Regions from separate parts of the Kitasatospora sp. NPDC087315 genome, predicted to be linked through region 2. Evidence: riboswitches for the same ligand, from Rfam matches in the RefSeq annotation. Region 2 holds a riboswitch; each other region holds the start of a gene.
What was found. A riboswitch is a leader RNA that binds a small molecule or an ion and turns the genes downstream of it on or off. The one in region 2 is predicted to bind cobalamin.
Positions count from the first base shown of each region.

Region 1: linked by a shared signal. The riboswitch ahead of ACIO5D_RS14320 (ribonucleoside-diphosphate reductase subunit alpha) and the one ahead of ACIO5D_RS38230 (FecCD family ABC transporter permease) in region 2 are both predicted to bind cobalamin.
Region 3: linked by a shared signal. The riboswitch ahead of ACIO5D_RS02325 (peptidase) and the one ahead of ACIO5D_RS38230 (FecCD family ABC transporter permease) in region 2 are both predicted to bind cobalamin.

Region 1 is NZ_JBIUYD010000008.1:267,423-274,004, forward strand. It holds gene ACIO5D_RS14305 (helix-turn-helix transcriptional regulator) at 1-787, shown strand, start outside; gene ACIO5D_RS14310 (DUF397 domain-containing protein) at 790-1,014, shown strand; gene ACIO5D_RS14315 (ribonucleotide-diphosphate reductase subunit beta) at 1,077-2,093, opposite strand; gene ACIO5D_RS14320 (ribonucleoside-diphosphate reductase subunit alpha) at 2,093-4,498, opposite strand; cobalamin riboswitch at 4,686-4,817, opposite strand; gene ACIO5D_RS14325 (hypothetical protein) at 5,298-6,104, shown strand; gene ACIO5D_RS14330 (glycosyltransferase family 2 protein) at 6,342-6,582, shown strand, end outside.
Region 2 is NZ_JBIUYD010000052.1:1,146-7,727, reverse strand. It holds gene ACIO5D_RS38260 (ABC transporter substrate-binding protein) at 1-357, shown strand, start outside; gene ACIO5D_RS38255 (amino acid ABC transporter permease) at 394-1,368, shown strand; gene ACIO5D_RS38250 (amino acid ABC transporter ATP-binding protein) at 1,365-2,174, shown strand; gene ACIO5D_RS38245 (CGNR zinc finger domain-containing protein) at 2,285-2,869, shown strand; gene sodX (nickel-type superoxide dismutase maturation protease) at 2,882-3,319, opposite strand; gene sodN (superoxide dismutase, Ni) at 3,505-3,900, shown strand; cobalamin riboswitch at 4,013-4,132, shown strand; gene ACIO5D_RS38230 (FecCD family ABC transporter permease) at 4,237-5,298, shown strand; gene ACIO5D_RS38225 (ABC transporter ATP-binding protein) at 5,298-6,137, shown strand; gene ACIO5D_RS38220 (ABC transporter substrate-binding protein) at 6,192-6,582, shown strand, end outside.
Region 3 is NZ_JBIUYD010000001.1:535,863-542,444, reverse strand. It holds gene ACIO5D_RS02345 (ABC transporter substrate-binding protein) at 1-469, opposite strand, end outside; gene ACIO5D_RS02340 (SDR family NAD(P)-dependent oxidoreductase) at 521-1,279, opposite strand; gene ACIO5D_RS02335 (nuclear transport factor 2 family protein) at 1,309-1,821, shown strand; gene ACIO5D_RS02330 (flagellar hook-length control protein FliK) at 1,894-2,379, opposite strand; gene ACIO5D_RS02325 (peptidase) at 2,417-3,496, opposite strand; cobalamin riboswitch at 3,599-3,738, opposite strand; gene mmsB (3-hydroxyisobutyrate dehydrogenase) at 3,836-4,726, opposite strand; gene ACIO5D_RS02315 (enoyl-CoA hydratase/isomerase family protein) at 4,729-5,805, opposite strand; gene ACIO5D_RS02310 (acyl-CoA dehydrogenase family protein) at 5,805-6,582, opposite strand, start outside.

The DNA.
Region 1 (6,582 bases), on a different contig from region 2:
AGCGGATCTGACGATTGCCCAGTCGGCTCGGCAGCTTGCCTGCGCCGAGAGCAAGATCAGTCGAATCGAGGCCGCGCAGTCAGGGATTCGGTTGGTGGATCTTCGGCTGCTGCTCGACCTGTACGGGGTGGTGGAGTCGGCGACCCGCAGCAGGCTGGAGGCACTGTCGCGCGAAGGTCGTTTGCGTGGATGGTGGGACCGCTACTCGGACACGCTGTCGCCGCTCTATGCCGACTACATCGCGCTGGAATCCGACGCGTCGGACATGTACAGCATCCAGACGTTCCTGGTGCCGGGACTGCTGCAGACGGAGGACTACACGCGTGCGGTGGTCCGTGCCCAGATAGAGGATGCGACCGCGGAGCAGGTCGAGCGGCTCACGAAGGTTCGTCAGGAACGGCGGGCAGTGCTGACGCGGGAGGCGCCACTTCGCATGTGGGTCGTTCTCTCGGAATCCGTGCTGAAGCATCGGATTGGTGGCCGGTCGGTCATGCGGGAGCAACTCGACTTCCTGATGGCGAGTGCCGAACAGCCGAACATCAACGTCCAGGTCCTGCCGGAGGAATCTGACGTTCACGCTGCACTCTTCGGCCCTGTTGCCATCCTGAGCTTCCCCGAGGCGACAGAGACGGATGTGGTGTACGTCGACAGCCTCCTCAGCACGCTCTACATCGAGGAGCCGGAGGAAGTGTTCAAGTACACCAACCTGTTTCGCCGTGCTCTGGCGGAGTCGCTGCCGCGCACCGAATCGGTCGCACTCATCGAGCGTGCAAAGGACAAGGTCTAGAAATGGTGAGTATGTTCCTGCCGTCTGTTTCCGCTGCCGGACTTGAGTGGTGCAAGTCCTCCTACTCCGGCGCACAGAGCGATTGCATCGAGGTGGCCAGTGGTCTGATCGGCGCTGTGCCCGTACGTGACTCCAAGGATCCGGACGGGCCCGCGCTGTTGTTCGCGGCCGAGGCGTGGTCGTCGTTCCTCGCCGGGGTCAAGGGTGGGGAGTTTCCGACCAACTGACATAACAGAGGTGCCCCGCACGGGCTGTGGCCGTGCGGGGCACCTCTGGTCGTCTTCTGCTTTTAGAAGTCGTCGTCGAAGGCGACCGAGCCCTCGACCGCCACCTGGTACGCCGACACCCGGCGCTCGAAGAAGTTGGTCAGCTCCTGCACGTTCTGGAGCTCCATGAAGCCGAACGGGTTGGTCGACCCGTACCGGATCGGCAGACCGAGCCGCGCGAGGCGCTGGTCCGCCACGGCCTCCAGGTACTGCCGCATCGACTCGGTGTTCATGCCGGCCAGGCCGTCGCCGCACAGGTCCTGGGCGAACTGGAGCTCGGCCTCGACGGCCTCCTCCAGCATCTCCGTCACCTGCTTGGCCATCTCGTCGTCGAAGAGGTCGGGCTCCTCCTCGCGAACGGTGTCCACGACCGACATCGCGAAGTCCATGTGCATGGACTCGTCGCGGAACACCCAGTTCGTACCGGTGGCCAGGCCGTGCAGCAGACCACGCGACCGGAACCAGTACACGTACGCGAACGCGCCGTAGAAGAACAGCCCCTCCACACACGCCGCGAAGCAGATCAGGTTGAGCAGGAACGCCCGCCTGTCCTCCTTCGTCTGCAGCGAGTCGATGTGGTCGACCGCGTTCATGTACTTGAAGCAGAACTGCGCCTTCTGGCGGATGGAGGGGATGTTCTCCACCGCGTCGAAGGCCGCCGCGCGGTCCTCGGGGTCGGGCAGGTAGGTGTCGAGCAGCGTCAGATAGAACTGGACGTGCACGGCCTCCTCGAACAGCTGCCGGGACAGGTAGAGCCGGGCCTCGGGCGAGTTGATGTGCTTGTAGAGGCTCAGCACCACGTTGTTGGAGACGATCGAGTCACCGGTGGCGAAGAACGCCACCAGCCGGCCGATCAGGTGGCGCTCGCCCTCGCTCAGCTTGGCCAGGTCGGCGACGTCGGAGTGCAGGTCCACCTCCTCGACGGTCCAGGTGTTCTTGATCGCGTCGCGGTACCGGTCGTAGAACGACGGGTAGCGCATCGGGCGCAGGGTCAGCTCGAAGCCGGGGTCGAGCAGCATCTTCTGGCGATCGTCGGACATTACTGGCAGGCCTCGCAGGACTCGGGGTTCTCCAGGGAGCAGGCCAGGGCGGCCTCCTCCTCCGGCGTGAGGGTCGGGGACGCCACCGGGACGGGGGCGGCGGCGCGGGCGGCGCCCGAGGCGGCCTGGGCGATCCGGGTCGCCGGGCGCGAGCGCAGGTAGTAGGTGGTCTTCAGACCGACCTTCCAGGCGTACGCGTACATCGAGCTGAGCTTGCCGATGGTGGGCGCGGCCATGAAGAGGTTCAGCGACTGGCTCTGGTCGATGTACGGCATCCGGGCGGCGGCCAGGTCGATCAGCGCGCGCTGGGGCAGCTCCCAGGCCGTGCGGTAGAGCGAGCGGACCTCGGCGGGCAGCCAGTTGAGGTCCTGGACGGAGCCGTTGGCGTCGCGCAGCGCGTCCCGGGTCTGCTGGTCCCAGACGCCGAGCTCCTTCAGCTCGCGCACCAGGTACGGGTTGACCTGGAGGAACTCGCCGGAGAGGGTCTCGCGCTTGAACAGGTTGGAGACCTGCGGCTCGATGCACTCGTAGACGCCGGCGATCGAGGCGATGGTCGCGGTCGGCGCGATGGCCAGCAGCAGCGAGTTGCGCAGGCCGGTCTCGGCGAGCCTGGTCCGCAGGGCGGCCCAGCGGTCGGCCCACTCCGGAGCGGCGCTCGGGAAGTGGTCGATGTGCAGCTCGCCGCGGGCGGCCCGGGTCTCGCCGTACGCCTCGTGGCGGCCCAGCTGCTCGGCCAGCTCGCTGGAGCGCTCGTACGCGGTGAGCATGATGCGCTCGGCGATGAGGGTGGAGAGCCGCTTCGCCTCGGCGGAGTCGAAGTCGATCCGCAGCTGGAAGAAGACGTCCTGCAGGCCCATCACGCCGAGGCCCACCGGGCGCCAGCGGGAGTTGGAGGCACCGGCCTCGGGGGTCGGGTAGAAGTTGATGTCCACCACGCGGTCGAGGAAGGTGACGGCGGTGCGGACGGTGGCGTCCAGGCGGTCCCAGTCCAGCGCGTTCAGCAGGTCGTCGGCGGTGGCGCCGGCGGCGACGTGGGCGCCGAGGTTGACCGAGCCGAGGTTGCAGACGGCGGTCTCGGAGTCGTCCGTGACCTCCAGGATCTCGGTGCAGAGGTTGGAGCTGTGCACCGTGCGGCCGGGCAGCGCGGTCTGGTTGGCGGCGCGGTTGGAGGCGTCCTTGAAGGTCATCCAGCCGTTGCCGGTCTGCGCCAGGGTGCGCATCATCCGGGCGTACAGGGTCTGCGCGGGGATGGTGCGGACGGCCTTGCCGGACTGCTCGGCCTTCAGGTACGCCTCGTCGAACTCGGCGCCCCAGAGGTCGACCAGCTCGGGCACGTCGGCGGGGGAGAACAGCGACCAGTCGGCGTTGGCGTTGACCCGGCGCATGAACTCGTCCGGGATCCAGTGCGCCAGGTTGAGGTTGTGCGTGCGGCGCGCCTCCTCACCGGTGTTGTCGCGCAGCTCCAGGAACTCCTCGATGTCCGCGTGCCAGGTCTCCAGGTAGACGCAGGCCGCGCCCTTGCGGCGGCCGCCCTGGTTGACGGCGGCGACCGAGGAGTCGAGGGTGCGCAGGAACGGGACGATGCCGTTGGACTTGCCGTTGGTGCCGCGGATCAGGCTGCCGCGCGAGCGGATCCGCGAGTAGGACAGGCCGATGCCGCCGGCGTGCTTGGAGAGACGGGCGATCTGGGCGTACCGGGAGTAGATCGAGTCCAGGTTGTCCAGCGGGGAGTCGAGCAGGTAGCAGCTCGACATCTGCGGGTGCCGGGTGCCGGAGTTGAACAGGGTCGGGGAGGAGGTCAGGTACTCCAGCCGGCTCATCAGGCCGTACAGCTCGGCCACCTCGCGCACCGACTGCTCGTTGTCGCCGACCGCCAGGCCGCTGGCGACGCGGAGCAGGAAGTGCTGCGGGGTCTCGACCACCTTGCGGGTGATCGGGTGGCGCAGCAGGTAGCGGGACTGCACGGTGCGCAGGCCGAAGTACTCGAAGCGGTCGTCGCCCCGCGGGTCGACGAGCGCGTCCAGGGTCGCGGCGTGCTTGGCGACGAAGGCGGCGGTGGTGTCGCCGATCAGGCCCTCGGCGTGGCCGACCGCGACCGAGGCGGAGAAGGAGACCGAGCCCTGGCTGACCGCCTCGTCGACGATCTCCAGCGCGAGCAGGCGCGCGGCCAGCTTCGAGTACTGCGGGTCCTCGGCGATCATCGACGCGGCGGCGTCCACGGCCAGCCCGCGCAGCTCGGCGAAGTCCGAGCCGGCGTGGCGGCCGCGCAGCGCGGCGGCGGCGACATGGCCGGGGTCCACCTGGGGGAGATCGGCGCTGCGGTCGGTCAGCAGCCGGAGCAGCGCACCGCCGGGGTCGGAGACCGTCGGGTCGACGGGGGCGAAGCTGGAACCCTGGGCGGGCAGGGTGGCTGAGGCAGCGGTGGTCAAGGCGCTCTCTCCTGGCGGCGATCGGCGTCGGTGCATCGGGGTGCCGGACCGTTCGGGGCAGGGGAGCACGGCGCGAACGCCCGGTGGCGTCGCGCGACAGTGTCATCCCCGGCCCGCCCGCGAGGCCCGGACGTGGTGCAGTGCTTCGGGGCCTCTGCGGGGAGGCCGGTGGCACGCCGCCGGCAGGTACTCGGACTCGCGGGCCCTGCTTCCAGAGGCCCGCACACCGCTGCGGGGCAGTCCCGGACTCGCACCGGGTTCCCCTGCGTCGACAGCAGGAGTGAGCATACATCTAGTGGTGTCCGCCCGATGCGACACCACATGTTGTGCAGCACCGCGTGTCGGGCCGGTGACCAGTGGTACGGGCGCGATGGCCGGGAGCCGTTCGGGGGCGGTGGGATTTGGGAACGGATTGATTACCGTCCGGGCTCGCGGTCAGGGCGATGCCCTACGATCTCGGCACATGAGCGAGGGAACGGGCGTACCGGCGGAGTGGACGCGTCAGCCCGGACAGCAGCCCGGACAACCGGGGCAGGGATCGCAGCCCGGGGCATCGGGACAGGTGTCGCAGCAGGGCCAGCAGTCGACCGGGCCGGTGCAGCCGGGCCCGACCGCACCCCGGCCGCCGCAAGCCGGCGGGTCGGTCCCTCCTCCGCCCGGCGGCTTCGGGCCTCCCGCCACGCCGTACGCGCAGCCGGGCGTGCCGCCGTACGGGCCGTCCGGCCCGGCGGCCTACCCGCCGCCCCAGCCCCAGCCCCAGCCCCAGCCCCAGCCGTTGCCGCAGCAGCCGCAGAACGCCGTCGGCCCGGCGCCGTACCAGCAGTGGCCGCAGAGCGCCCAGCCGGCCGTCGCCGAGCCGGACTGGAACGCGATGGCCACCCGGCACGAGAACGAGTCCCGCAAGCGCAAGCGGCTGTGGATCGGCGCGGCCGCGGTGGCCGCGGTCCTGGTCGGCGGTGTGGTCGCGGCCGGGGTGTGGATCAACGGCCACGGTGACAAGGGCGATCGCGGCGGTGGCGGCCCCACCGCCAGTGCGTCCCCCACCGGCATACCCACCGAGCGGGCGCTCGCGGTCATCTCCGACGCCGACACGGACAGGCTGCCGGTCGACGCCGCGACGCTGTTCCCGGACCAGACCCGGACCGTCGACGGCAAGGTGTGGACCCGCATGGTGACCGGTGCGACGGCGCCGTGCTCCAAGGCGACCACCGGCGGCCTCGGCCTCGCGCTCGGTGACGACACCTGCCGCTCGCTGGTCCGGGCGACGTACGTCAACGGCGACAGCGCGGTGACCGTCGGCGTCGCGGTCTTCGACAACAAGGCGGGTGCGGACCGTGCGTTCGGCCGCCACGCGGGTCTGATCCAGGGTCTGTCCGGCACCGGCGTCAACACGTTCTGTGTGACCGACAAGTCCGGCTGTACCGAGACGCACGCCGCCATCGGTCGGTTCGGCTACTTCACGGTGGCGGGCTCGCTCAAGCAGGTCCCGGACCAGAGCGACCAGGTCGCGACTGCGGCCGCGACCTCGCTGGCGGACCGCACCAAGCAGGTCCTGCTGGGTCGGGCCGAACACGCCGGCTGACCGCCAGGCCCGGGCCGGGAACGGCTCGTTGGAGGCCGGTAGTCGTCGTGCGAACGGACTTGAGGTGTCGGGTAGGATGCCGCCCCGGGGCGGCGGAGGGCCGGCCCTGGCGGCCCCGACGGGGAATCGGCGAGCAGGAGGTGCCGCGCGGTGAGCGCTGCCGTCAGTGCTACCAGCAGACGGCGCAAGGCGGGGGGAAGACGGCGGAGCGCGGGGGAGCGGGAGTCCGTTCCGTCGATGCTGCTGCCGGCTCCGCCCACTTCGCAGGAGAAGTACGGCTACACCATCAGGCATCAGTGGCTGCTGACGCTCTGTTCGGTGGTCAGCTTCGGCTGTCTGGTCGTCAGCCAGACCGAGTTGTACTCCGTCGGGTCCTGGTTCTGGCTCTGTGTGCCGTTCCTGTTCTTCACGGTCGTCTACTACCTGGTGTCGCTCCGGGTGAACAGCTTCACCCCCAACTTCGACCTCAAGGAGCACC
Region 2 (6,582 bases):
AACCCCGACTGCGCCAAGGACGGCAAGCCCGCCATCCCCGGCGACGGCGACAAGTTCTCGCTCCAGACCGATGTCACCCAGGCCCTGGTGGCCGGCCGCGACCAGGTCATGATGGCCGACTCCCCGGTGATCGACTACGCGCTCAAGCAGACCAACGGCCAGCTGGAGAAGCTCGGCGACACCTACGACAGCGCGCCCTACGGCATCGTCCTGGAGAAGGGTTCCGGGCTGACCAAGGCCGTCCAGGGCGCCGTCCAGTCGCTGATCGCCGACGGCACCTACAAGCAGATCCTGCAGAAGTGGGGCGTCGAGGCGGGCGCGCTCGGCACGTCCGAGATCAACGCCGCCAAGAGCTGACCTCCGCCGAACCACACCCCCTGAGGCGACCTCATCGTGAAAACTTCCGACCAGGGGCAGGTGACACCGGGACGGTCCGAGACCATCAAGGCCGTCCCGGTCCGCCACCCCGGACGCTGGGCCGGAGCAGTCGTCATCGTCGTCCTCCTGGCGATGCTGCTCAACGCCCTGATCAACAACCCCGCCTTCCAGTGGGACGTCGTGGGCGACACCCTCTTCAACGACCAGATCCTGCACGGCGTCGGCGTCACGCTCGAACTGACCGCGCTGGCCATGGTGATGGGCGTGATCGGCGGCGTCGTCCTCGCGGTGATGCGGCTCTCGCCCAACCCGCTGCTCTCCGGCACCGCCTGGCTCTACATCTGGATCTTCCGCGGCACCCCCGTACTGGTCCAGCTGGTCTTCTGGAACTTCCTCGCCGCGATCTGGCCCAAGCTGTCGCTCGGCATCCCGTTCGGGCCGGCGTTCTGGTCCGAGTCGACCAACTCGCTGATCCCGGTCTTCACCGCGGCGCTGCTCGGTCTCGGCCTCAACGAGGCCGCCTACATGGCGGAGATCGTCCGCGGCGGCCTCCAGTCGGTGGACGAGGGCCAGACCGAGGCCGCCCACGCGCTCGGCATGAGCCGCGCGGCCGCGCTGCGCCGGATCGTCCTGCCGCAGGCCATGCGGGTGATCATCCCGCCGACCGGCAACGAGACCATCTCGATGCTCAAGACCTCCTCGCTGGCGAGCGCCATCGCGCTGGAGGAGCTGTACCAGGCCGGCCACAACATCTTCTCGCGCACCTTCCAGACCATCCCGGTGCTGATCGCGGTCTCCGTCTGGTACCTGTTCCTGACCTCGCTGCTCACCACCGGCCAGTACTACATCGAGCGGCACTACGCCCGCGGTACCAACCGGACGCTCCCCCCGACCCCGGTCCAGCGGCTCCGCCGCCTGTTCGCCGGCAAGCCCGTGCCGAGCGGGAAGCACGACGTGGTTCCCGGCCTTGAGGGAGGTGGCCACGTATGACCGATCTGACCAAGACCCCCGCGACCCCGGCCGACGCCGGCACCGACGGCCCGATGGTCAGGGCCGAGGGCGTGCGCAAGTCGTACGGCCTGGTCGAGGTGCTCAAGGGCATCGACCTGGAGGTCAAGCAGCGCGAGGTGTTCTGCCTGATCGGCCCCTCCGGCTCCGGCAAGTCGACCTTTCTGCGGTGCATCAACCACCTGGAGAAGATCAACGCCGGCCGCCTCTGGGTGGACGGCGAACTGGTGGGCTACCGGCAGAAGGGCGACCGGCTGCACGAGCTCAAGGACCGCGAGGTCGCCCTCAAGCGGCGCGACATCGGCATGGTGTTCCAGCGCTTCAACCTCTTCCCGCACATGACCGCGCTGGAGAACGTCATCGAGGCGCCGGTCCAGGTCCGCAGGGAGGCCAAGGCGTCCGCCAGGGAGCGGGCGATGGCCCTGCTGGAGCGGGTCGGCCTGGCCGACAAGGCGAAGAGCTATCCGTCCCAGCTCTCCGGCGGACAGCAGCAGCGCGTCGCGATCGCCCGCGCGCTGGCCATGAAGCCCAAGCTGATGCTCTTCGACGAGCCCACCTCGGCGCTCGACCCGGAGCTGGTCGGCGAGGTGCTGGACGTCATGCGCGGTCTGGCCGACGAGGGGATGACGATGATCGTCGTCACCCACGAGATGGGCTTCGCCCGCGAGGTCGGCGACGCGCTGGTCTTCATGGACGGCGGTGTGGTGGTCGAGTCCGGCACCCCCCGCGACGTGCTCACCGACCCGCAGCACGAGCGCACCCGCGCGTTCCTGTCCAAGGTGCTCTAGGACGCTCCCGTCGGCGCCCGGCAGGCCGGACCTGCCGGGCGCCGACGCCTGCCCCGCCCAGGTAATAGGCTGGAGCCAGTCAGCCCGTTACCGATTCTGGAAGGACCACCGTGGAGCTCGCCTCGTACGCCGACCTCGCCGTCCGGCTGGTGAACACCGAGGAGCCCGAGCGCGGCACCGACACGCTGACCTCGGTCGACGCCGTCCGCGGCCTGTTCTCCGAGAACACACGTGCCGCCGCGCTCGCCGACGAAGCCGACCTGCCCCGGCTGCGTGCCGTCCGGACCCGGCTGCGCGGGGTCTTCGAGGCCGCCGCCGAGGGGGACGAGATCCGGGGTGTCGACCTGCTGAACAGCCTGCTGATGGAGTACCCCGTCAGCCCGCTGGTCTCCGGCCACGACTACCTGGACGACGCCGGGCGCCCGCGCTGGCACCTGCACCTCGCCGACAACTCGCCCACCGCCACGGCCCACTTCAGCGCGGTCGCCTGCATGGGCCTGGCCGTCCACCTCACCGAACTGGGCGCCGACCGGCTCGGCATCTGCCAGGCCGCGCCCTGCCGCAACGCCTACCTGGACACCTCCACCAACCGCTCCCGGCGGTACTGCTCCGACCGCTGCGCCACCCGCGCCAACGTCGCCGCGTACCGGGCCCGCAAGCGCCAGGAGGCCGCCGTCCTGGCCGGGCAGGGCTAGCGGCCCTCCGGGCTAGAGATCCTCCGGTCGGACCCAGACGCCGAGCCGGCGGGCCAGGCCCGGCACCCGGACCAGCGGGCCCAGCAGCAGGCGCTCCAGCCGGCGGCCCGGGGCCAGCCAGGCCGGCCGGGGGCGCAGCCGCAGCAGCACCCGGCCGAGCACCAGCTCGTCCGGGACGGCGCCGTAGCTGCGGCTGTCGCTGTCGACCAGCCGGTTGTCGGACAGCAGCCACCAGCCCTTCGGGCGCCGGCCGTCGGCCCGCTTCACCACGAGCAGGTCCTGCTGCAACGGGTGGCGGACCACCACCACGGCGCCCGGCCTGATCCGCGCCCCGTACCGGACCAGCAGCCGGTCGCCCTCACGCAGCGTCGGCACCATCGAGTCCCCCGCCACGTCGATCAGTCCGAACGGTGCGGCACCCCCGCGGGTGCCGCCCTCCGGTTCCGCCATCCGCGTCACGACTCCTCCTCCCGGCTCGCCGCGTCCCAGTCTGCCGTACGGACCGTCACCCGCCGGTGTCCGGATTCACCCGGTTCCGGGTCCGCCTTTTGCCCTAGGCCCACCGACCGATCGCGAAACCCCGTGACCGGAAGGGTAATCTCGGGCGCGGGAAGACGATCTAAGGAAGGACTCCCATGTTCTCTCGTCTGTTTGCACCGCGTGCCACCGCGCACGCCCACTGCGACCTGCCCTGCGGCGTGTACGACCCGGCGCAGGCGCGGATCGAGGCCGAGTCGGTCAAGGCCACCCAGGAGAAGTACCAGGCCAACGAGGACGCGCACTTCCGCGCTCGCGCCGTCATCATCAAGGAGCAGCGCGCCGAGGCCGTCAAGCACCACATCTCGGTGCTGTGGAGCGACTACTTCAAGGCCCCGCACTTCGAGAAGTACCCGCAGCTGCACCAGCTGATCAACGACACCCTGAAGGCCGCCTCGGCCGCCAAGGCGTCGACGGACCCGGCCACCGGCCAGGCCCTGCTCGACCTGATCGCCGAGGTCGACAAGATCTTCTGGGAGACCAAGCAGGCCTGACCGCCGCTCGGCCTCCGTCGACCGCCCCCGCCCGGACCACCACACCGGACGGGGGCGGTCGCGCGTTTCCGGGACATGCCCGGCGGCACCTGTAAGGGTTGCCTGGCCTTAGCGCTTGTTATGCTGCCAGGGCGTCCCATGGGGGAAGTCCGGTCCGAATCCGGCGCTGACCCGCAACGGTGGACGGGGCCCCGGCCCCGTGAGCCCGATCGCCCTGGGGCGCCGACCTCCCGACAACTCGCCGTGGAATGCGAGGGGATGGCGCCCCGGCCCCGCCACGGCCCGGGCGCTTCGCCCCGCGCCGCCCACGGCCCGAGGCGAAGGCGCGCCCCCCTCGTGAGCACCGCAGTGACCGCACCGGTCCGTCGAATACCCGCCGCGCCCCTGGCCGCCGGCCTGGCCGCGGCCCTGCTGCTGTCGCTGGTCTGCGGGGTCGCCCTGGGCTCCTCCGACCTCGGCTGGTCCCGGGTCCTGCGGCTGCTGGGCGCCGGGCTGACGGGCGGTCGGCTGGAGGCCGAGGAGGCGGCGGCGTACGTGATCGTCTGGGAGATCCGGCTGCCGCGCACCGTACTGGCCGCCGTGGTCGGCGCCGGGCTCGCGGCCACCGGGGTCGCCGTGCAGGCCATGGTCCGCAACGCCCTGGCCGACCCGTTCGTCCTCGGCATCTCCTCCGGCGCGGCGGTCGGCGCCAACGCCGTCCTGCTCCTCGGCGCCTTCGCCTCCCTCGGGGTCTGGGCGCTCTCGGTCTCCGCCTTCGGCTCGGCCCTGCTGGCGATGCTGCTGGTGTACGCGGCCGCCCGGACCGCCTACGGGCTCACCCCGCTGCGGCTGGTGCTCACCGGCACCGCGATGTCCTACGGCTTCTCCGCGGTGACGGCGCTGATGGTGTTCGGCGCCGCGCGCGGCGAGGCGGCCCGCAGCGCCATGATGTGGCTGCTCGGCAGCCTGGGCGGGGCGACCTGGGGCTCGGTGCCGATCGCCGCCGTCACCGTGCTGGCCGGCCTGGCCTGCCTCGCCCTCTCCGCCGGGCGCCTCGACGCGCTCGCCATGGGCGACGAGACGGCGGCCTCGCTCGGTGTGGACCCCGACCGGCTGCGCCGGCAGCTGTTCGTGGTGACGGCGGCCGTCACCGGCACCGTCGTCGCGGTCAGCGGCGCGATCGGCTTCGTCGGGCTGATGGTGCCGCACCTGGTGCGGATGCTGGTCGGCGCCGGCCACCGCCGGGTGCTGCTGGTCGCGCCGTTCGCCGGGGCGCTGCTGCTGGTCTGGGTGGACATCGTCTCGCGCACCCTGCTGGCGCCCGCCGAGCTGCCGGTCGGGGTGGTCACCGCGGTGCTCGGGGTGCCCTGCTTCCTGTTGCTGATGCGCCGCCGCGGCTACTCCTTCGGAGGCCGCTGATGGGCACCGGCGCGAACGCCGACCCGAGCACCGACACCACGGACACCCCGGAGACCGCCATCGAGACCGCCCTGGACATCGCCGTCGACGGGCTCTCGGTCGACATCGCCGGCGCCCGGCTGGTCCACGACATCACCCTGGACGCCGCCGCCGGACAGGTGGTCGGCCTGGTCGGACCGAACGGCAGCGGCAAGTCGACCCTGCTGCGCTGCGTCTACCGGGCACTGCGGCCCGCCGCCGGCGCCGTCCGGCTGGGCGGCGAGGACCTGCACGCGCTCACCCCCCGCGAGGCCGCCCGGCGGGTCGCCGCACTGCCGCAGGAACACTCCGCCGAGTTCGACTTCACCGTGGCCGAGGTGGTCGGCATGGGCCGGCTGCCGCACCGCAGCGGATTCGCCGGCCCGACCGGCGGGGACGACCGGCGCTGCGCCGAGGCGCTGGCCCGGGTCGGCGCGGACCACCTGGCCGGGCGGGGCTTCCTGAGCCTGTCCGGCGGCGAGAAGCAGCGGGTGCTGATCGCCCGCGCGCTCGTCCAGGAGCCCCGGGTGCTGGTGCTCGACGAACCCACCAACCACCTGGACATCGCCCACCAGTTGGAGGTGCTGGCGCTGGTCCGGGCGGCCGGGCCGACGGTGCTCACCGCGCTGCACGACCTCAACCTGGCGGCCGGCCACTGCGACCTGCTGTACGTGATCAGGGCCGGCCGGATCGTCGCCTCCGGACCGCCCGTCGAGGTGCTGCGCCCCGCGCTGCTGGCCGGGGTGTTCGGCGTCCGCGCGACCCCCGTACGGCACCCCGAGACCGGCGCCGTCCAGCTGCTCTTCGACCGGCTCCGCTGACCCCGCTTCCCCTCCCGCCCTTTCCGCCCCCTCCCCCCGACCCGAGGAACTCCCATGCGCACCAAGGCCGTCGCCGCCACCGCCCTGCTCACCCTCGCGCTGACCGCGTGCGGGGCCGAGATCGCCCCGAGCGGCGAGGCCGCGGCGGGCTCCGACCACTACCCGGTGACCGTCGACAACTGCGGCACCAAGGTCACCTACAAGGCGAAGCCCGCCCGGACGGTGACCAACGACGTGGGCATCACCGAGCTGATGCTCGCGCTCGGCCTCACCGACCGGATGGCCGGCTATGTGATGCCCGACGAGAAGGGCGACCTCGCCAAGGTCCCGTGGAAGGACGGCTACCAGCAGACCGCCTGGCTCTCCAAGCAGCCGATCACCAAGGAGCTCGTCCTGGACGCCCGGGCCGACCTGGTGTTCGCCGGCTGGCACTACGGCTTCGGCG
Region 3 (6,582 bases), on a different contig from region 2:
CGACCAGGGCGGCGTCGATCCCGCCCTCGTGCAGCCGGCGCAGGTCCATGCCGTAGTCGCCGGGCGGGCGGACGACGGTGTGGATGTCGCGGTCCGGGTCTAGGCCGGCCCGGCGCAGCACGATCCGGGTGAAGCACCCGGGTGCGGTGTGCGGGGCGTGCACCGCCAGCCGTCGGCCGGCCAGGTCGGCCAGGGAGGTCAGGCCGGGGCGGGCGAGGAACCAGAACAGCGGGCGGTGGGTGTTGACGCTGAGGGCGACCCAGGGGGTGCCGTCGGCCAGTCGGGACAGCAGTGCCCGGCCGAGCCCGATGGTGGCGCCGTGGCGCAGCCGCTCCTCGTCCCACGAGCAGCCGTCGTGCAGCGCGACGTGGACGCCCTCGTCGGCGTAGTAGCCCTGCTGGTCGGCGATGTAGGCGGCCAGTTCCTCGTGCAGGCCCCGCCCGACGTAGGCGAGATCGATCGTGTACATGAACGTTTTTCCTTGATCGTGCCGCCGCCGTGCGCACAGGACGGCGGGGCGTCAGTACATGGACATCCCGCCGTTGACCGCGGCCGTGGTGCCGGTCATGACGGCGCTGTCCTCGCCGGCGTAGAAGGCGACCGCCCGGGCGACGTCGTCCGGGTGTGCCAGGCGGCCCAGGGGGGTGGCGGCCACCTGCCGACGCCTGTGCTCCTCGTCGAGCACATCCGCCGCCATGCGGGTGTCGTCCACCGGGCCGGGCTCGACGACGTTGACCGTGATGCCCAGCGGGCCCAGCTCCTGGGCGAGGTACCGGGCGAACTGCGCCAGTGCGGCCTTGGCCGTGCCCAGTGCGATCATGCCCTCCCGGGGCTGGCGGCTGAGGACGGTGCCGAGATAGACGATGCGTCCCCAGCCCTGTTCGGTCATGGCGGGCAGGACGGCCTTGGTGACCGCGAACGCCGCACGCAGCTCGTCGTCGAGCTTGCCGCCCAGCTCTTCCCACGTCATGTCCTGGAACGGCTTGACCACATACGGGGTGAGCGCGTTGTGCACGAGCACGTCGGTGCCGCCCCATGCCGCCCGGACCTGCTCGATCATGCTCTCGACCGCCGCTGCCTCGCGCACGTCGGCCTGCACGGCCATGGCCTGGCCGCCCGCGGCCTCGATGCCGGCCACGACCTTCCCGGCTGCCGTGCCGCTGTGCAGGTAGTTGACCACCACGCGCATCCCTCGTGCGGCCAGAAGGCGCGCGGTGGCCGCACCGATTCCGCTGCCGGCCCCTGTCACCAATGCCACCCTGCCGGTCGCCCCGGTCATGGGACCACTCCCTGTCTGTCATTGTCATCGTGGGCCGCCGGGATGACCGTCCGGAAACCATGCTCGGCGGCGGGACCGCCGCCGGGGTTACGGTGGTCGGCAAGAGGCCGGCACACCGGATGTGCGCCTCGTCCGACACCGCTGTGATCGGAGGGAACACGATGGGGCACCAGGAGACCCGAGCGGCGCTGGATCGGCACTGGGCAGCGTCCGCCGCGGGGGACCAGGACACCGAGCACGAGATCTACCACGACGACGTCATCGTTGATTATCCCCAGTCGGGTGAGCGCATCCACGGCCGCCACAACCTGCAGGCGCTGCGCTCACACCACCCGGCCAGGCTCGGCTTCACCATCCGCCGGATTCTCGGCAGCGGGGACCTCTGGATCACCGAATACGTGCTCGACTACGACGGAAAACCGGTACCCACCGTCAGCGTGATGGAATTCCGCGATGGAAAGGTCGCCCGCGAGACCCAGTATTTCGCGGATCCGTTCGCTCCGCCCGCCTGGCGTGCCCAATGGGTGGAGCCGGCGCCATGACGGGCCTCCTGGTGCTCCAGCCGGATTTCTCCGTTCCAGCCGGAGCACCGAGGCGGATCGGCCCGGTGGGGATCAGGGCGCGGTGATACCCGGCTGGGCACCGGCACCGAAGGACCAGCCCTCGACGTCCCCGGGGGCCGGGTCGTAGCTTCCGGCGCCCAGCGAGCTGTACGACCACGGGCCGCCGTGCTGGGCGTGCCAGTACGACCAGTAGGCGGTGCCGGTGGGGTTGGTGCAGGTGGCGGGGAGAGCGTTGATCTTGCAGACGAAGCCCGGGTAGCGCGGGTGGAAGGCGTACGGGAAGCCGGCGCCGGTCAGTGCGGCCAGGCCGCTGGCCGGGTCGCCGGGGGCGCAGCCGGTCTCGATTCCGCCGCCGAGCGCGGTGAAGTCGACGACGACGGTCACGCCGGTCGTACCGGTGCAGGCGGTGGCGCTCGCCCGCGGCGCCTGGGCGGCGGAGGCGCCGAGCAGGCCGGCGGTCAGGGCCGCGACGGCGGCGACCGAACCGACGGTGCGGCGGATCCGGCGGGCCGGGGCCGGGGCAGGGGTGCGGGTCATCGAAAGGCTCCTCACGGGATCGGCGGTTTCGGCGGTTTCAGCGGCCGGCCGGTGCCGGGCAGGCCAGGACCGGGGCTGCCGGGCGCGCGCCGTGGGCGGAGAGGGCGGCCAGCGGGGTGCCGGACAGACCCAGGACGGCCTGCGCGGTGGCCCGGGCTCCGTTGGCCTGGCTGAACCCGGACGCGTCGTACGCGACCGCGCCGCGGACGGCGGCGTCGGCGGCGCAGCCCTGCTGGAGCTTGACCAGGCTGCTCCAGCCCTTGAGACCCGCGCCGAGCCGTCCGGTGGACAGCAGGGCCTGGGTGGCCAGTCCGGTGGTGTTGGCGTTGGAGGTGGTCGCGCCGGCTGCGGCGAACCCCCCGTCGGTGTTCTGGTGGGCGGTCAGCCAGCCGAGTCCGGCGTTCGCCTTGGCGGTGCGGCCGGTGGCGGCAAGGGCCTGGACGGCGAGCGCGGTGGCGTCCGGGTCGCCCGCGCAGGTGGTCTGGCCGAAGGCGACGGGGAAGCCGCCGTCCGGGCACTGGCTGCCGGCGAGGAAGTCGACGGCGGCGGCCGGGGCGCCGTCCGGGGTGCGCTGGAGGGCGATCACCGCCAGGGACTGACCGAAGGCGTTGCTGTAGTCGCCCCACTGGGAGCGGTCGGAGAAGCGGCCGCTCGGGGTCTGGAGCGAGCGGAGCCGGGCCGGGAGGTCGACACCGCCGAAGCCGTGGACGTCCTCGCCGCGGACCTCGGCGGCGAGCAGCAGCTTGGCGGTCGCCCCGGCGTACGCCTCGGTGGTGCCGTCGCCGAGGTAGCCGCTGATGATCCCGGGCTGCGCGAGCCAGGCGGTGGCCTTCGCGGCGGCCTGGTCGGAGCTGTGGGAGGCGGCGAAGGCCAGCACGGCGTCGATGGTCAGCCCCTGGTCGGGGTAGGCGGTGCCGTCGAAGACGGTCTCGAAGTGGTCTCCGTCGACGAGTTGGCGGGCGAGCCAGCCGGCCGCGGCGGCGTCGGGACGGACGGTCGCCGAGACCGGGGCCGGAGCCGGGGCCGGGGCCGCCTGGGCGGCGGACGCCGGAAGCACGGCGGTCAGAACGAGCGCGGGTATCGCGAGCAGACCGAGGGAGCGGCGGAGCGTGGGCATGGGACGCCTTTCCGGGCCCGGGCGCACGGGGTCCCCGCCCGGCCGCCGGTGCGGAACCGGGCAGCCCTGGGAACTCCGGCCCGCAGACCACGACGGGAGGAGGGAACACACGCCTCCGCCGACGGGTCCTCGGGCTCGCCGCCGACAGCCGTCGGCGGCCTACCGTTGCGGGTCAGCGCCGGACTCGGACCGGACTTCCCCCAACGGCGGAGTCAGTACATGACGGCTCATCATGTCGGTCGTGCGGAGAAGGGGTCAAGGGCCGGCCACCCGCCGGCCCCGACCCCGACCCCGGCCTCACGGGTCAGAACACCTCCACCAGGACCGGCTCGTGGCCCGTCACTTCGCGCTCTCCCTGATGGTGTTGATGACCGCCGAGAAGTCCAGCCCGGCACCCTGGTCCGCGGCGAACCCGGCGTACAGCTCGGCCGCGTGGGAGCCCAGTTCCACCGGAACACCGGCGGCCTTCGCGGCGTCGGCGGCCAGGCCGAGGTCCTTGGCCATCAGCGCGGCGGCGAAGCCGGGCCGGTAGTCCCGGTTGGCGGGGCTGGCGGGCACCGGACCGGGCACTGGACAGTTGCTGGTGAGCGCCCAGCACTGGCCGGAGGCGGTCGAGACCACGTCGAACAGCGCCTGGTGGCTCAGGCCGAGGTGCTCGCCGAGGACGAAGGCCTCGCTGACGGCGATCATCGAGATCCCGAGGATCATGTTGTTGCAGATCTTCGCGGCCTGCCCGGCGCCGGACGGGCCGCAGTGCACGACCTTGCGGCCCATCGCCTCCAGGACCGGCAGGGCGGCGGCGAAGTCCGCCTCCGCCGCGCCGACCATGAAGGTGAGGCTCGCGGCGCTCGCACCGGTCACACCGCCGGAGACCGGCGCGTCCAGCGCCCGGTGGCCCGCCGCGAGGGCCGCCGCGTGCGCTTCGCGGGCGTCGGCCACGTCGATGGTCGAGCAGTCGACGAACAGGGTTCCGGGCTCGGCCGCGGCCAGCAGTCCGCCGTCCCGGTAGAGGTCGAGGACCTGGCGGCCCGCGGGCAGCATGGTGATCACCAGCTGCGCGTCGGCCACGGCGGCCGGCGCGGAGGCGGCGGCCGGCACGCCGGCCGCCTCGGCGCGGCGCAGGGCGTCGGGGTCGAGGTCGAAGCCGGTCACCCGGTGGCCGGCCCTGACGAGGTTCGCGGCCATCGGGCCGCCCATGTTGCCCAGTCCCACGAAGGCGATCGTGCGGATGGTCACCAGCGTTCCTCCCATGCGGTGGTGGTGCCGAGGCCCAGCTCCTGCGGGCCCAGCGGGGTGAAGAAGCGGTCCACGTCGTCCTCGGTCACGGCCTCCAGGGCCGGTGGCGACCAGCGTGGGGAGCGGTCCTTGTCGATCACCTGGGCCCGGACGCCCTCGACCAGGTCGGGCGAGCGCAGGGCCGCGCTGGAGACCCGGTACTCCTGGTCCAGGACCTGCTCCAGCGGGCCGAGCCGGCGGGCCCGGCGCAGCGAGCGCAGGGTCACCTTGAGGGCGGTGGGCGACTTGGCGGCGATCTGCTCGGCGGCCTCCTTCGCCGCGCCCTCCCCGCTGGCGCGCAGGCGGTCGAGGATCTCCTCGACCGTGTCGGCGGCGTAGCAGTGGTCGATCCAGTCGAGCTGTGCGGCGAGCGGGCCGGCGGGGACGGGAGCGGCGTGGCGGTGCACCGCGGCGGTGACCTCCTCCTCGGTGAGCGCGGCGAGGAACGACGGCAGCTTCGCGGCGGGGACGAGGAGGTCGGCCAGTCCGCACAGCAGCGCGTCGCCCGGTCCGGCGGTCGCGGCGGTGAGTGCGAGGTGGGTGCCGAGTTCGCCCGGGGCGAGGGCGAGCAGGTAGGTGCCGCCGACGTCGGGGACGAAGCCGATGCCGGTCTCGGGCATGGCGATCCTGGTGCGTTCGGTGACGACGCGGACACGGCCGTGGGCGGAGATTCCGACTCCGCCGCCCATCACGATGCCGTCCATCACGGCGATGTACGGCTTGGGGTAGCGGGCGATCCTGGCGTTGAGGCGGTACTCGTCGCGCCAGAAGCCGAGGGAGGCGGTGCCGCCGGCCCGGGCGTCCTCGTAGATGGCGCGGATGTCCCCGCCCGCGCAGAGGCCGCGCTCCCCCGCGCCGGTGATGACCACGGCCGCCACGGTCTCGTCCTGCTCCCAGCGGGCGAGGGCCTCGTCGATCCGGCGGACCATCGGGTGGGTCAGCGCGTTGAGTGCCTTCGGCCGGTTGAGGACGATCCGGCCGATCCGGCCCTCGCGTTCGAGGAGGACGTCCTCCTGTTCCGTCCCGGTGTTCATCAGGCGGCCCCGGTCAGGCCGCGGGCGACGATGACGCGCATGATCTCGTTGGTCCCTTCGAGGATCTGGTGCACCCGCAGGTCGCGGACGATCTTCTCGACGCCGTACTCGGCGAGGTAGCCGTAGCCGCCGTGCAGTTGGAGGGCGCGGTTGGCGACCTCGTAACCGGTGTCGGTGGCGAAGCGCTTGGCCATCGCGCACAGGTGGGGGGCCTGCGGGTCGCCGTCGTCCAGCGCGGTGGCGGCGCGCCAGAGCAGCGACCTGGCGGCCTCCAGCTCGGTCGCCATGTCGGCGAGCTGGAACTGCAGGGCCTGGGCGTGCAGGAGCCTGGCGCCGAACGCCTCCCGTTCGGCGAGGTACTTGGTGGCCCGTTCCAGTGCGTCCTGGGCCCCGCCGAGGGAGCAGGCGGCGATGCCGAGCCGGCCGCCGTCGAGGCCGTTCATGGCGATCCGGAAACCTCCGCCCTCCACCCCGAGCAGGCGGTCCGCGGGCAGCCGGACACCGTCCAGGACCACCTGGCGGGTGGGCTGGGCGTTCCAGCCCATCTTGCGCTCGTTGGGCCCGAACGAGAGTCCCGGATCCCCGCGTTCGACGACGAACGCGGAGATGCCGTGCGGCCCCTCGCCACCGGTGCGGGCCATCACCACGTACACCTGCGAGGACCCGGCGCCGGAGATGAACTGCTTGACGCCGTCCAGGACGTAGTGGTCGCCGTCGCGGCGGGCGCGGGTGGTGAGTGCGGCGGCGTCCGAGCCGGCGCCCGGCTCGGTGAGGCAG